Sinorhizobium meliloti: one gene and its partner. The protein of the gene in region 2 interacts with the protein of the main gene of each other region in a pairwise test. Links are inferred from orthologs where the notes say so. Each region holds a gene or a part of one and is shown on either strand. Other genes may lie near its edges.

Region 1 (7,674 bases), 850 kb from region 2 along the record:
AATCCCAGGGCGCGCCAGGAGTGGGCGGTCGAGCAGGTGAAGCTGGCGCTGACCGCCTCGAAGAACCTCGGCCTCGGTGCGATGGCAAGTTTTTCCGGCGCACTCGCCTGGCCCTTCGTCTATCCGTGGCCGCAGCGCCCGGCGGGCCTGGTGGAGACCGCCTTCGACGAGCTCGCGCGGCGGTGGAAGCCGATCCTCGACCACGCCGAGGATTGCGGCGTCGACGTGTGCTACGAGATCCATCCGGGCGAGGACCTGCACGACGGCATCACCTATGAGATGTTCCTGGAGCGCACCGGCAACCATGCCCGCGCCTGCATGCTCTACGACCCGTCTCACTATGTGCTGCAGTGCCTCGACTATCTCGAGAATATCGACATCTACAAGGACCGCATCCGGATGTTCCACGTCAAGGACGCGGAGTTCAATCCCACCGGACGCCAGGGCGTCTATGGCGGCTATCAAAGCTGGGTGAACCGCGCCGGCCGCTTCCGCTCGCTCGGCGACGGTCAGGTGGATTTCGGGGCCGTCTTCTCGAAGATGGCCGCCAATGATTTTGCCGGCTGGGCCGTGGTCGAGTGGGAATGCTGCCTGAAACATCCGGAAGACGGCGCGCGCGAAGGCTCCGAGTTCGTGAAGGCGCATATCATCCGCGTCACCGAAAAGGCCTTCGACGATTTCGCCGACAGCGGCACCGACGAGGCGGCGAACCGGCGGATGCTGGGAATCTAAGTGAAAACCCCTCCCCAACCCCTCCCCACAAGGGGGAGGGGCTTACCCTGTGGCTTCCGCCGGCATTAATCACGACGTCGATAATTGCGAATCCGTCGAAACATGGATGGAGCGGCTCGGCACAAGTGAGCCCCTCCCCCTTGTGGGGAGGGGTTGGGGAGGGGCAGTGACGGCAATTCACGCGAACTCTTCAGGAGAGAAAGAACGATGGCTATCGAGGGAAGCAGTACGGAAACGCGTCAGAAGCGCATTCGGCTCGGCATGGTGGGCGGTGGATCGGGCGCCTTTATCGGCGCGGTGCATCGGATCGCCGCCAGGCTCGACGATCACTACGAGCTTGTCGCCGGCGCGCTCTCGTCGACGCCGGAGAAGGCCGAGGCTTCGGGCCGCGAGCTCGGGCTCGATCCATCGCGTGTCTATTCGGATTTCAAGGAAATGGCGATCCGTGAGGCGAAGCTGAAGAACGGCATCGAGGCGGTGGCGATCGTCACCCCTAACCATGTTCACTATGCTGCTGCCAAGGAATTCCTGAAGCGCGGCATCCACGTCATCTGCGACAAGCCGCTGACGTCGACGCTCGCCGACGCGAAGAAGCTCAAGAAGGCGGCCGACGAAAGCGATGCGCTCTTCGTGCTGACGCACAACTACACCGGCTATCCGATGGTGCGCCAGGCGCGCGAAATGATTGAGAATGGCGACATCGGCGCCGTCCGCCTCGTGCAGATGGAATATCCGCAGGACTGGCTGACCGAGAATATCGAGCAGTCCGGTCAGAAGCAGGCCGCCTGGCGCACCGACCCGGCGCGCTCCGGCGCCGGCGGCTCGACCGGCGACATCGGCACGCATGCCTATAATCTCGGCTGCTTCGTTTCCGGCCTCGAGCTCGAGGAGCTCGCCGCCGATCTCGACAGCTTCGTTGGCGGGCGGCAGCTCGACGACAATGCACATGTGCTGATGCGCTTCAGGGAAAAGGACGGAACGCGCGCCAAGGGCATGCTCTGGTGCAGCCAGGTGGCACCCGGCCACGAGAACGGCCTGATGGTGCGCGTCTACGGTACCAAGGGCGGTCTCGAATGGACGCAGAAGGATCCGAATTACCTCTGGTACACGCCCTTCGGCGAGCCGAAGCGTCTGCTGACGCGCGCTGGCGCAGGAGCTTCGCCGGCGGCGGCACGCGTATCGCGCATTCCGTCCGGCCACCCCGAGGGCTACCTCGAAGGCTTCGCCAATATCTATTCGGAAGCGGCGCGGGCGATCTACGCCAAGCGCAACGGCGGGAAGGCGGATCCTTCTGTCATCTATCCGACGATAGACGATGGCATGAGGGGCATGACCTTCGTCGATGCCTGCGTGCGTTCCTCGGAACGCAACGGCGCCTGGATCAAGGTCTGAGCCTTGCAAGCCGGAGCATTTCCGCGATTCGGTGAAAAGTGGAAATGTTCCAGAGCGGGATGTATTTACGTCGACCCGACCTAAAAACATCGTGATCTAGGGAAGGGCGGGAACACCTCGCCCTTTTTCATTGACATTTGCCACCGCGGCCTTAGGCCACGTCCTCAGACGAGGGCGAGACCTCCCATGGTCCGCCTTACCATTGAATCGAACGCAGCCATGCCTTCGGTCCGGCTGCGCAGACGATGAGGCCTGAATGATGATCGAAGCCAAGAAACTCGCAGCGCGCTTTCCCGGCGACTTTGTCTTCGGCGTTGCAACCGCATCCTTCCAGATCGAGGGAGCCAGCAAGGCGGATGGTCGCAAAGCCTCCATCTGGGACGCCTTCTCCAATATGCCGGGGCGCGTTTACGGGCGCCACAACGGCGACGTCGCCTGCGACCATTACAACCGGCTGGAGCAGGACCTGGACCTCATCAAGAGCCTCGGCGTCGAGGCCTACCGCTTCTCGATCGCCTGGCCGCGGATCGTGCCGGAGGGCACGGGGCCGATCAACGAGAAGGGGCTCGACTTTTACGACCGCCTTGTCGACGGACTGAAGGCGCGCGGCATCAAGGCCTTTGCGACCCTCTATCACTGGGACCTGCCGCTGGCGCTGATGGGCGACGGCGGCTGGACGGCACGCACGACCGCCTATGCATACCAGCGTTACGCCAAGACCGTGATCGCGCGTCTGGGGGATCGTCTCGACGCGGTCGCGACCTTCAACGAACCGTGGTGTTCCGTCTGGCTCGGCCATCTCTACGGTGTCCATGCACCGGGCGAGCGCAACATGGATGCAGCACTTGCCGCACTGCACTTCACCAATCTCGCCCACGGGTTGGGGGTCGCGGCGATCCGCTCGGAACGGCCGGAACTGCCGGTCGGCATCGTCATCAATGCCCATTCGGTCTATCCCGGCAGCAACAGCGCCGAGGACAAGGCCGCGGCGGAGCGCGCCTTCGATTTCCACAACGGCGTCTTCTTCGATCCGATCTTCAAGGGCGAGTATCCGGAGGATTTCCTCTCCGCGCTCGGCGAACGCATGCCGGCGATCGAGGACGGCGACATGGCAACGATCGCCCAGCCGCTCGATTGGTGGGGGCTCAACTATTATACGCCGATGCGGGTTTCGGCAGACCCCGCGAAAGGCGCCGAATATCCGGCGACCGTCAATGCGAAACCTGTCAGCAACGTGAAGACCGATATTGGCTGGGAAGTCTATGCGCCGGCTTTGGGCAGCCTGGTGGAGACGCTCAATGCGCGCTACAGGCTCCCCGACTGCTACATCACCGAGAATGGCGCCTGTTACAACATGGGCGTCGAGAACGGTACCGTCGACGATCAGCCTCGGCTCGACTACATCTCAGACCACCTCGCCGTCACCGCCGATCTCATCGCCAAGGGTTATCCGATGCGGGGCTATTTCGCCTGGAGCCTGATGGATAACTTCGAATGGGCCGAGGGCTACCGGATGCGCTTCGGCATCGTTCACGTCGATTACGAGACACAGGTCCGCACGATCAAGAAAAGCGGTCGCTGGTATAAGGACCTGGCGGAACGGTTTCCAAGCGGCAACCACAAGCCGGGATGATGCCGGAGCGAGCGGACGGCGGTTCTGCACAAAAAGAGTAGACTTTTGCGTCGCGCCCTGGGGCTCCGGAAAAACGTACCTGTAAAAGGGCGCGCCCGCGCGCCATAAGAACCACATGCTCCTTGGCATGGCAGTCATGCCGAGGAGGCGTTGAACTGACCGGTTGGCCGATGATAGAGAGTTGCTCCACGTTTCGAATGCGTTGTCGAATGTCCGTCTGACGAGGCGACGTTTTTTCCGTGCCGGCCCTATTTAGCAAGGGACCGGAGTTTCGAACATCCGAGAGCATCATGTATCCTCCTATCGTTTTGATCCCTCCTGCGGGGGCGACCGGACAATGACCCTTCCTCGATCCGAGATATCGGCCGGTGATGCGGTCGTCTTCGACGCCGTGTCCAAGCGCTTTCCGGCCTCCGGCGGAAATACGGCCTTCACTGCGCTCGACAATGTCAGCCTGGCGGTCGCTCGCGGCTCGATCACCGGTATCATCGGTCGTTCCGGCGCCGGCAAATCGACACTGATCCGGCTGGTCAACGGCCTCGAAAAGCCTTCAAGCGGCAAGGTGTTCGTCGATGGCGTCGATGTGGGTGCGCTGGACGAGGCGGGCCTGCGCGATCTCCGCCGCTCCGTCGGCATGATCTTCCAGCATTTCAACCTGCTTTCCTCGCGCACCGTTTTCGGCAATGTCGCGCTGCCGCTCGAAATCGCCGGCATGGATCGGCGCGCGATCGAGCAGCGTGTGCGCCCGCTTCTCGAACTCGTCGGTCTTGCCGACAAGCACGGGCGCTACCCGGCGGAACTTTCCGGCGGCCAGAAGCAGCGCATCGGCATCGCCCGGGCGCTTGCGACCGAACCCAAGCTGTTGCTCTCGGACGAGGCGACCTCGGCGCTCGACCCGGAAACGACGCAGTCGATCCTGGAACTGCTGAGACGGATCAATGCGGAACTGGGCCTTACCGTTCTGCTCATCACCCACGAGATGGAAGTCGTGAAAGCGGTTACCTCCGACGTGGCGGTGATCGACAAGGGCGAGATCGTGGAGCGAGGGCACACTTTCGATGTCTTCACGCATTCCAGGCACGAGACGACGCGGGCGCTCCTTTCCGGTCTGGCGGGTTCGAAACTGCCGGAAGCCGTTGCCAGAGGCCTGAAGCCGGCGGCAGCAAGCGGCGATCGCGTCGTGGTGCGCCTCACCTTCTTCGGGGCAGCGGCGGAGCGCCCGCTGATCTCGCAGCTCATCCAGTCCGTCGGCGCCGAGGTCAACATCATCGCCGGCACGATCGACGAGATCGGCGGCAAGCCCTATGGCTCGCTCGTCGTCGCCTATGGCGCCGATGCCGAAACCTCGGGCAAGGCGGAGCGCTTCTTCACCGAGAACGGACTGGTCACGGAGGTGCTCGGCTATGTCGCCTGATCTTCTGCTTCGCATAGGCAGCGCAACGCTCGACACGATGTACATGGTGGCGATCGCCGGCCTCGTGGGCTCGCTGATCGGGCTGCCGATCGGCATCTTCCTGGCGACCAGCGGCAAGGGCGAGCTGTTTCCCGCGCCCAATGTCAACCGCGCCGTGGGACTTGTGGTGAACGCGACGCGGTCGACGCCCTTCATCATTCTCGTCGTCGCGATCATTCCGTTGACGCGCCTCATCACCGGCACCTCCATCGGCACCAAAGCGGCGATCGTTCCTTTGACGATTGCGACCATTCCGTTCGTCGCCCGCCTTGTCGAGGCGGCGATCCGCGACGTCGACAAGGGGCTGATCGAGGCGGCGCGCGCCATGGGCGCCACCCCGATGCAGATCGTCTTCAAGGTCCTGCTCGCCGAATCACGGCCGGCGCTGACGCTGGCGCTCACCATGACGATCGTCAGCCTCATCGGCTATTCGGCGATGGTCGGCGCCGTCGGCGGCGGCGGTCTCGGCGACCTGGGCATCCGCTACGGCTACCAGCGCTTCATGCCGGACGTGATGCTCGTCGTGGTCGTCGTGCTCATCGTGCTCGTACAGCTCGTCCAGAGCGCCGGCGACCGGATGGCGCGGCGCTTCGACAAGCGCAGCCGCAAGACCTGATCCTTTCCAAGACACCAAACAGCAACAAGGAGACATCCATGAAAAAGTTGATTCTCGCGGCGGCCTTCGCCGTCCTGGCTGCCGGCACGGCGCTCGCTGAGACCATCAAGGTCGGCGTCACCCCGGGCGAGCATGCCGAGATCATGGAGAAGGTGAAGGAAGTCGCCGCCCCCAAGGGCCTCGACATAGAGATCCTCGAATTCTCCGACTACGTGGTTCCCAACCAGGCGCTCGCCGACGGCGACCTCAATGCCAATTCCTTCCAGCACCAGCCCTATCTCGACAACCAGATCGCCGATCGTGGCTTCGACATCGTCAGCGTGGGCCTGACCATCACCACGCCGATGGGCGTCTATTCGAGCAAGGTTAAGAGCCTCGATGAGCTGGAGGACGGCGCGACGATCGCCATTCCGAACGACCCCACCAATGGCGGCCGCGCGCTCCTGGTTCTCGCATCGAAGGGCCTCATCAAGGTCAATCCGGATGCCGGGCTCAAGGTCACCCCGGCCGACGTGACGGAAAATCCGAAGAACATCGAGTTCGCCGAGCTCGACGCGGCCCAGCTGCCGCGCTCGCTGGCCGATGTCGACGCGGCCGTGATCAACACCAATTACGCGCTCGAGGCCGATCTTCACCCGAAGGAAGACGCCATCGCCATCGAAAGCGAGAAGTCTCCTTATGCCAACGTCATTGCGGTGCGTAGCGCAGACAAGGATGCGCCCTGGGTGAAGACGCTCGTCGAATCCTACCACGACGACAAGGTCAAGGCCTTCATCGTGGAGCACTTCAAGGGTGCGCTCATCCCGAGCTGGTGAGCGGCGTTTGCCCCCTCTCCTCGGGTCTAACCCGAGGACTAACCCTCTCCCCGCGGGCGGCCACGGCATGCCCCTCAACCGGCAGGCGGTTGAGGGGCATCGACCGGGTGAATCCGGTTAGACTGAACCAAGCAAAGCTCTAGAGCGGGATGCATTTAGGCGGAATCGGAAAGGGGATTCCTTTTTCTGCGCAAATCAGATTCACCATTCAGGCCGGTGAAGGAGGCCGGCCTTTATGGCGAGACCTTTTTCGAATGATCTTCGGGAACGCGTTGTCGATGCGGTGACGGGCGAGGGCCTATCGTGCCGGGCAGCGGCCAAGCGCTTCGGCATCGGCATCAGCACCGCGATCGATTGGGTGCGGCGGTTTCGCGAGACGGGCAGCGCCGCACCCGGCCAGATGGGTGGGCACAAGCCCCGCAAGCTTTCCGGTCCGCACCGGGCTTGGCTGCTTTGCCGCTGCCGCGAGCGCGACTTCACGCTGCACGGACTTGTCGCCGAGTTGAGCGAGCGCGGCCTGAAGGTGGATTATCGCGCCGTCTGGACCTTCGTGCACGAAGAGGGGTTGAGTTATAAAAAAAGACGCTGGTCGCCAGCGAACGGGAGCGGCCCGACGTCGCCCGCCACCGGGCACGATGGCTGAAGCACTGCCCCGGAATTGATCCCGCCCGCCTCGTTTTCATCGATGAGACCTGGACGAAGACGAACATGGCGCCGCTGCGGGGCTGGGCGCCTCGCGGCGAACGACTGGTGGGCTACGCCCCCTTCGGCCATTGGAACACCATGACCTTTGTCGCCGCACTCAGGGCCGACCGCGTCAGCGCTCCCTTTATCCTCGATGGCCCGATCAATGGCGAACGCTTCCGCATCTATGTCCAGCAAGTTCTGGTGCCGGAACTCAAAGCCGGCGACATCGTCATCCTGGACAATCTCGGCTCCCATAAGGGTCAGGAGATCCGCGCCGCCATCCGTAAGGCCGGCGCCCGCCTGTTCTTTCTGCCGAAATATTCCCCCGATCTCAATCCGATCGAAA
Region 2 (7,335 bases):
CGACCCCATGGGACCTGCATAGAGCGTGGGAGCTTTCCAATCCGTGGCATAGCGGACCGCATAAAGATCGCGGCCGTCGGAGAAGGCCGCCGTGAAGCGCACGAGTGCCGGGCGTCCCAGGCGTTCGGCAAGCCGCTCGACGAAGGCGAGCGCCTCGGCCACGGCACCGAGGGGATCACGGTCGAGACCGAACTGCAGGGCAAGCAGGAAAAGCAGCTCCGAATCCGTCGTGCCGCTGCGCGCCGAATAGAGCTCGTTGTCGAGCATGGTCTCCATCGGCCGCCGCAAATGCTCGAAATCGCCGATCTGTCCATTATGCATGAAGGACCAGCGGCCGAAGACGAAGGGATGGCAATTGTCGCGGCGCGTGCCGCCGCCGGTGGCCGCGCGCACATGGGCGAGGAACAGCGGCGAGCGAATCTGCCTCGCAATGCTCTTGAGATTGCAGTCGGACCAGGCGGGCAGGATGTCCCGGTAGCGGCCCGGCTCCGGGCGGTCGCCATACCAGGCTATTCCGAAGCCGTCGCCATTGGTCGCCGTTTTCGCCCTGACGGCGCAATGGGATTGCTCGATCAGGGAATGCTTGGGCGACGTCACGAGTTCTTCGAGATAAAGCGGCTCTCCGCGATAGGCTGCCCAACGGCACATGCTCGATCACTCCGATTTCGCCCCACCATATGAAAGCGATTCGTCCACCACCGTCACCAGTGATGTTTCAACGCAACATGGTAAAAATGCGTTAACACATTCTTCCCCAAGCATAGCGGGCCGAGCGGGTACGCTCTGTTCCATCAGGCACGTGGACCAGATTTTCGAACAAATATTCCATATTGACAATTCCCGCGCATTTCATTTCATTTCGCCGAGCACAGACGAGGGCCTGGCCCGGGAGAAACGAGATGAGCGGCAAGCGCAGGCTGGGCATTGGCCTGATCGGGACGGGTTTCATGGGCAAGGCGCATGCCCTTGGCTTCACGATTGCGGCACGAGTCTTCGACCTGCCCTTCGAGCTGGATCTCGTGTCCGTCGCGGACGTGACGCAGGAGGGCGCGGAGGCGGCCCGCGGACGGCTCGGCTTCCGCAAGGCGACCGCCGACTGGCGCGAACTTCTGACCGACCCCGAGATCGACATCATCGACATCACCACGCCGAACCTCCTGCACAAGGAGATGGCGCTCGCTGCGTTTGCCCACGGCAAGCACGTCTATTGCGAAAAGCCGCTGGCACCGACGGTCGCCGACTGCGCCGAGATGGTCGCCGCCGCGGAAAAGGCCGGCGTCGTCACCCAGGTCGGCTTCAACTATCTCAAGAACCCGCTCATTTTTCTCGCGAGCGACATTATCGAAAGCGGCGAGATCGGCGAAATACGGTCGTTTCGCGGCATTCACGCGGAAGATTTCATGGCGGATGAGAGCGTTCCGTGGGGTTGGCGGCTGGACCCGCGCAGCGGCGGCGGTGCGCTCGCCGACATCGGCAGCCACATGATCGCCTGCATGCGCCATCTCGTCGGGCCGATCCGGTCCGTGCTGGCAGAGACCGTCATCCACATTCCGCAGCGCCCTGTCGCGCGCGGCGCCACAGCGACCCGGACGGTCGAGGTCGACGACGTCACGCGGGCCTTCGTCCGTTTCGAGAGCGGCGCGAGCGGAAGCTTCGAAGCGAGCTGGATCGCGACCGGCCGCAAGATGCAGCACGATTTCGAGATTTACGGCTCCAAGGGAAGCATCGTCTTCACTCAGGAGCGCCTGAACGAGATCAGGGTCTACTACGCCGGCGACGACATCAGGAGCCGCGGCTTCCGTACGATCTGGGCGGGACCGGAGCATCCGCCCTACGGAGCCTTCTGCGTGGCACCGGGCCACCAGATCGGCTTCAACGAGCTGAAGGCGATCGAGGCCAACGAGTTCCTGGAAGCGATCGCCAAAGGCAGCAAAACCTCGACCGATTTCCGAGAGGGCTACGAAGTGCAGAAGGTCCTTTCCGCGACCTATCACTCCGCGAGGACGAACGAGTGGGTGGAGATTGGCTGACACGATCTGGTCGCGCGGGCACGCCCCTCATCCGGCCTGCCGGCCACCTTCTCCCCGCAAGCGGGGAGAAGGGACATGCCCGATGGTTCGCGGGCGGTCATGGTGGCGAAGGTGGCGCCGCGCGTTTCCTTCGCCCCGCCTGCGGGGAGAAGGTGGCCGGCAGGCCGGATGAGGGGCAGGCTGAGGCGATGCGGGCCTGCGAACTTCGCCTGGGATAAGGAAGCCAAAATGGAACATCCGTTCTATCGCTGCAATGGCTAGTCGATTAGACTGAGGCAAACGACAAGAGCGAGCCCGGAGGCCCGAACGATGCCCACGCCTGAAACGATTGCCGATGTCCCGCAGGATTTCGAAACGCTGAAGGCGGTCATCCTCGAGCGCAAGGCGCAGCTGCCGAAGCGGCTGAAACAGGTGGCGGCCTACTCGCTCGACAATCCGGACGAGATCGCCTTCGGGACTGCGGCGAGCATTGCGACTTCGGCCGACGTCCAGCCCTCCACGCTCGTGCGTTTCGCCCAGCACTTCGGCTTCGAAGGCTTTTCGAGCCTGCAGCAGATTTTTCGCGCACGCCTGCGGGAGCGCACGCCCGGCTACGAGGAACGGCTGAAGGCGCTGCGCCAGAACGATCACAGCAGGCTCGAAAGCGGATCGATCTTCAACGGCTTCGTCGCGGCCGCCCATCGCTCGCTCGACAATATCGCGACCTCGGTCGATCCGGAGGCGTTCGAGCGCGCCGTGGGCATTCTCGCCAAGGCGAACACGATCTACCTCATCGCCAAGCGGCGCTCCTATCCGATCTCCAGCTATATGGCCTACGCTTTCGGCAAGCTGAAGGTGAAGTACCAGCATGTCGGAACGGCCGCCGGAATCGACGAGGACATGCTGGCCATGGCGACGAAGGAGGATGCCGCCTTCGCCGTAAGCTTCTCGCCCTACGCGTCGGAAAGCGCCAGCCAGGCGCGCTTGCTCGCCAACCGCAAGGTACCCGTGGTCTCGCTGACCGACTCCGCCTTCTCGCCGCTCGCCGAATCCTCCAGGGTCTGGTTCGAACTGGTCGAGGCCGATCATGCCGGCTTCCGTTCGCTCTCCGCCAGCATGGCCTTCGCCATGGCGCTGACCGTCGCAATCGCCGAGAAACGGCGTCGCCTCGCCGAGGGCGAGTGAAGCAATATAGAATGGAAATTCCATATTGACGAAACAACGGAATTTATGTTTCATATGCTCGTCACCCATGGCATAGGCATATTTGTCGGCGCCGGTCCGGCGTCCGCGGGGAGGAAGCAGTGAGCCAGATTCCATCGGCCCAAGTTCCATCAGGTGCGGGTGCCAAGCCCCTCGACCTCATCACGATCGGCAGAGCTTCGGTCGACCTCTACGGACAGCAGATCGGCACGCGGCTCGAGGACGTGGCGAGCTTCGCCAAATCGGTCGGCGGCTGCCCCTGCAACATTTCCGTGGGCACAGCGCGCCTCGGCCTGAAATCGGCGCTACTGACACGCGTCGGCGACGAACAGATGGGCCGCTTCATCCGCGAGCAGCTTCAGCGCGAAGGCGTCGAGACGCGCGGCATCGTCACCGACCCGGAGCGGCTGACCGCACTTGCGATCCTCTCCGTCGAGAACGACAAATCCTTCCCGCTCCTTTTCTATCGCGACAATTGCGCCGACAACGCGCTTTGTGAGGACGATATTTCCGAGGATTTCATCCGTTCCGCGCGCGCGGTCCTCGTCACCGGCACGCATTTCGCCAAGCCGAATGCGGACGCCGCCCAGCGCAAGGCGATAAGGATCGCCAAGGAAAGCGGCGCCAGGATCGTCTTCGACATCGATTACCGCCCTAATCTATGGGGTCTTGCGGGCCACGATGCGGGCGAGAGCCGCTACATCGCCTCGGACCGCGTTTCGGCGCATCTGAAGACCGTGCTCGGCGATTGCGACCTGATCGTCGGCACCGAGGAAGAGGTGCTGATCGCCTCGGGCGAAAGCGACCTCCTCGCGGCGCTCAAGACCATCCGCTCGCTCTCCAAAGCCACGATCGTGCTCAAACGCGGGCCGATGGGCTGCATCGTCTATGATGGACCGATCTCGGACGATCTCGAAGACGGTATCGTCGGCAAGGGTTTTCCAATCGAGGTCTATAACGTTCTCGGCGCCGGCGACGCCTTCATGTCGGGCTTTCTGCGCGGCTGGCTCACCGGCGAGCCGCACGCGACTTCCGCCACCTGGGCCAACGCCTGTGGCGCCTTCGCGGTTTCGCGCCTGCTCTGCGCACCGGAAATCCCGACCTGGACCGAACTGCAATATTTCCTCGAACACGGCAGCAAGGAGAAGGCGCTGCGCAAGGACGAGGCGATCAACCACGTGCACTGGGCGACGACGCGCCGGCGCGACATCCCGCTCCTGATGGCGCTCGCCGTCGACCATCGCAGTCAGCTCGAGGACATTGCCGAGGGAAATCCCGAACTGCTCTCGCGCATCCCGGCCTTCAAGGTGCTCGCCGTCAAGGCGGCGGCAGAGGTGGCTCAAGGCCGCTCCGGCTTCGGCATGCTGATCGACGACAAATACGGCCGCGATGCGCTCTATGCCGCCGGTGCCCATCGCGACTTCTGGATCGGCAAGCCGATCGAGCTTCCGGGCTCGCGGCCGCTCACCTTCGAATTCAGCCAGGACCTCGGCAGCCGCCTTGTCGACTGGCCGGTCGACCATTGCATCAAGGTGCTTTCCTTCTACCATCCCGACGATCCGGCCGAACTCAAGGCCGCTCAGGTCGCAAAGTTGCGTTCGGCCTTCGAGGCGGCGCGCAAGGTCGGGCGCGAGATCCTGATCGAGATTATCGCCGGCAAGCACGGAAAACTCGACGACCGGACCATTCCGCGGGCGCTGGAGGAGCTCTATGATGCCGGCCTGAAGCCGGACTGGTGGAAGCTCGAGCCGCAAGCGAGCCGCGCCGCCTGGGCTGCGATCGACGCCGTGATCGAGACGCGCGATCCGCTTTGCCGGGGCGTGGTGCTCCTCGGCCTGGAAGCACCCTACGAGGTGCTGAAGGACGGATTCGCCGCCGCCAGAACGTCGAAGACGGTCAAGGGATTTGCCGTCGGCCGGACGATCTTCGCCGACGCCGCCAAGGCCTGGCTCGCCGGCAGGATGACCGACGAGCAGGCAGTCTCCGACATGGCGGCGAAGTTCAAGGCGCTCGTCGATCTCTGGCTGCAATTGGGTGAGACCAAGGCGGCGTAGCGGTCAAATGAAAAGGCGGCGCAAGGATGCGGCCGCGAGGAGGAAACAAATGAGCCAGAAAACCGTGCGCCTGACCATGGCACAGGCCGTGGCGCGGTTCCTGACCCGGCAGATGACGATCATCGACGGCGAGCGCGTGCCGATCTTCGGCGGCGTCTTCGCCATCTTCGGCCATGGCAACGTCGCCGGCGTCGGCGAAGCGCTTTACGGCGTTCGCGAAACGCTCCCGACCTACCGTGCCCAGAACGAACAGGGAATGGCGAATGCGGCGATCGCCTTCGCCAAGGCGAGCTTCCGCCGCCGCTTCATGGCCTGCACCACCTCGATCGGCCCGGGCGCGCTCAACATGGTGACCTCGGCCGCGCTGGCGCATGTCAACCGGCTGCCGGTCCTGCTCCTTCCCGGCGACGTCTTCGCCAACCGCAGGCCCGATCCGGTGCTGCAGCAGGTGGAGAGTTTCGGGGACGGCACGATCTCGGCGAATGACTGCTTCAAGCCCGTCTCGCGCTATTTCGATCGCATCACCCGGCCCGAGCAGATCATCCCGGCGCTTCGCCGCGCCATGCAGGTGCTGACGGATCCTGCCGATTGCGGCCCGGTGACGCTATCGCTCTGCCAGGACGTGCAGGCGGAAGCCTATGACTATCCGGAATCCTTCTTCGACGAGAAGGTCTGGGTGCCGCGTCGAATCGAGCCTGATCTCGACGAGCTGGCATCGGCAATCGAGGCGCTCAGATCCGCGAAGAAGCCGATCATCATCGCCGGCGGCGGCGTGCTTTATTCGGAAGCGAGCGCCGAACTTGCCGCCTTCGCCGAGAAACACGGCATTCCGGTCGTCGAGACGCAGGCCGGCAAGTCCGCTCTGCCGCATTCGCATCCGCTGAATATGGGTTCCGTCGGCGTCACCGGCACGTCCGCCTCCAACGCATTGGCGGAAGAGGCCGATGTGGTGCTTGCCGTCGGCTCACGGCTGCAGGATTTCACCACCGGTTCCTGGGCGCTCTTCAAAAACGAGGCGCTGAAGATCATCGGCCTCAATGTCCAGGCCTTCGACGCCGGCAAGCACGAGGGACAGCCGCTGATTTCCGACGCGCGGGCCGGCCTCAACCGCATCTCCGGCGGACTCGGCAGCTACAAGGCCGATAGTGCCTGGACCGAGAGGGCAAAAGCGGGCAAGGCCGAATGGCTTGCTGCGGCCGAGAGGGCGACCGCCACCACCAATGCGGCGCTTCCCTCCGATGCCCAGGTCATCGGCGCCGTCCAGCGCGCCCGCGGCGGCAGAAAAACGACGCTCGTCTGCGCCGCCGGGGGGCTTCCGGGCGAGCTGCACAAACTGTGGCAGGCCGAAGAGCCAGGCGGCTATCACATGGAATACGGCTTTTCGACCATGGGCTACGAAGTCGCCGGCGGCCTGGGCGTGAAGCTTGCCAAGCCCGATAGCGACGTGATCGTCATGGTGGGCGACGGCAGCTACATGATGCTGAACTCGGAGATCGCCTCTTCGATCATGCTCGGCGCCAAATTCACCGTCGTGCTGCTCGACAATGCCGGCTATGGCTGCATCAACCGGCTGCAGATGGGAACGGGCGGCGCCAATTTCAACAATCTGTTGAAGGACACGCATCATGTGGAGCTGCCTCAGATCGACTTCGCCGCGCACGCCGCCGCCATGGGCGCCGTGACCCGCAAGGTCGGCTCGATCCCCGAGCTCGAAGCTGCGCTCGCGGAGACCGCCGACGAGGTGCGCACGACCGTCATCGTCATCGATACCGATCCGCTGATCACAACGGAGGCCGGCGGGCACTGGTGGGACGTCGCGGTGCCGGAGGTTTCCGACCGCGATCAGGTGAAGGCCGCCCGCGAAGGCTACGAAAAGGCCCTCCAGGCGCAGCGGTTTGGTTGACATTGGAATCCGGCCAGCGGCCCCTCTCCTCGGGTGTACCCGAGGACTAGTCCTCGGGAGTCCCTTCTCCCCGCACAGCGGGGGAAGGTGGCGGCAGCCGGATGAGGGGCATATCGGCACGCAACAGAGCGAAGCATCCGCCTTAAGATACGACAGCAGAAAGCAA

What was found. Proteins that work in one complex are often made in the same cells at the same time.
Region 1: the proteins of JOH52_RS04600 (region 2) and JOH52_RS08440 interact in binary tests that used the Escherichia coli proteins (3 or more experiments, as listed by UniProt). The link is inferred for Sinorhizobium meliloti from one-to-one orthologs.

Annotation. Positions count from the first base shown.
Region 1 is NZ_JAGIOS010000001.1:1,804,080-1,811,753, forward strand. The notes cover bases 3,286-6,132. They hold JOH52_RS08440 (methionine ABC transporter ATP-binding protein), read left to right. Parts: upstream 3,286-4,094; coding sequence 4,095-5,171; downstream 5,172-6,132. Other genes in these bases: JOH52_RS08435 (GH1 family beta-glucosidase), read left to right, coding at 3,286-3,757; JOH52_RS08445 (methionine ABC transporter permease), read left to right, coding at 5,161-5,826; JOH52_RS08450 (MetQ/NlpA family ABC transporter substrate-binding protein), read left to right, coding at 5,865-6,132. Also shown: JOH52_RS08425 (sugar phosphate isomerase/epimerase family protein), read left to right, coding at 1-732; JOH52_RS08430 (Gfo/Idh/MocA family protein), read left to right, coding at 940-2,124; more of JOH52_RS08435, read left to right, coding at 2,381-3,285; more of JOH52_RS08450, read left to right, coding at 6,133-6,641. UniProt on the Escherichia coli protein: Part of the ABC transporter complex MetNIQ involved in methionine import. Responsible for energy coupling to the transport system. It has also been shown to be involved in formyl-L-methionine transport.
Region 2 is NZ_JAGIOS010000001.1:958,872-966,206, forward strand. The notes cover bases 113-2,964. They hold JOH52_RS04600 (Gfo/Idh/MocA family protein), read left to right. Parts: upstream 113-899; coding sequence 900-2,030; downstream 2,031-2,964. Other genes in these bases: JOH52_RS04595 (class II glutamine amidotransferase), read right to left, coding at 113-648; JOH52_RS04605 (MurR/RpiR family transcriptional regulator), read left to right, coding at 2,340-2,964. In the rest of the region: more of JOH52_RS04595, read right to left, coding at 1-112; more of JOH52_RS04605, read left to right, coding at 2,965-3,194; JOH52_RS04610 (bifunctional 5-dehydro-2-deoxygluconokinase/5-dehydro-2-deoxyphosphogluconate aldolase), read left to right, coding at 3,314-5,266; iolD (3D-(3,5/4)-trihydroxycyclohexane-1,2-dione acylhydrolase (decyclizing)), read left to right, coding at 5,316-7,169. UniProt on the Escherichia coli protein: Hydratase involved in the degradation of sialic acids. Catalyzes the reversible conversion of the dehydrated form of N-acetylneuraminate (Neu5Ac), 2,7-anhydro-N-acetylneuraminate (2,7-AN), to Neu5Ac.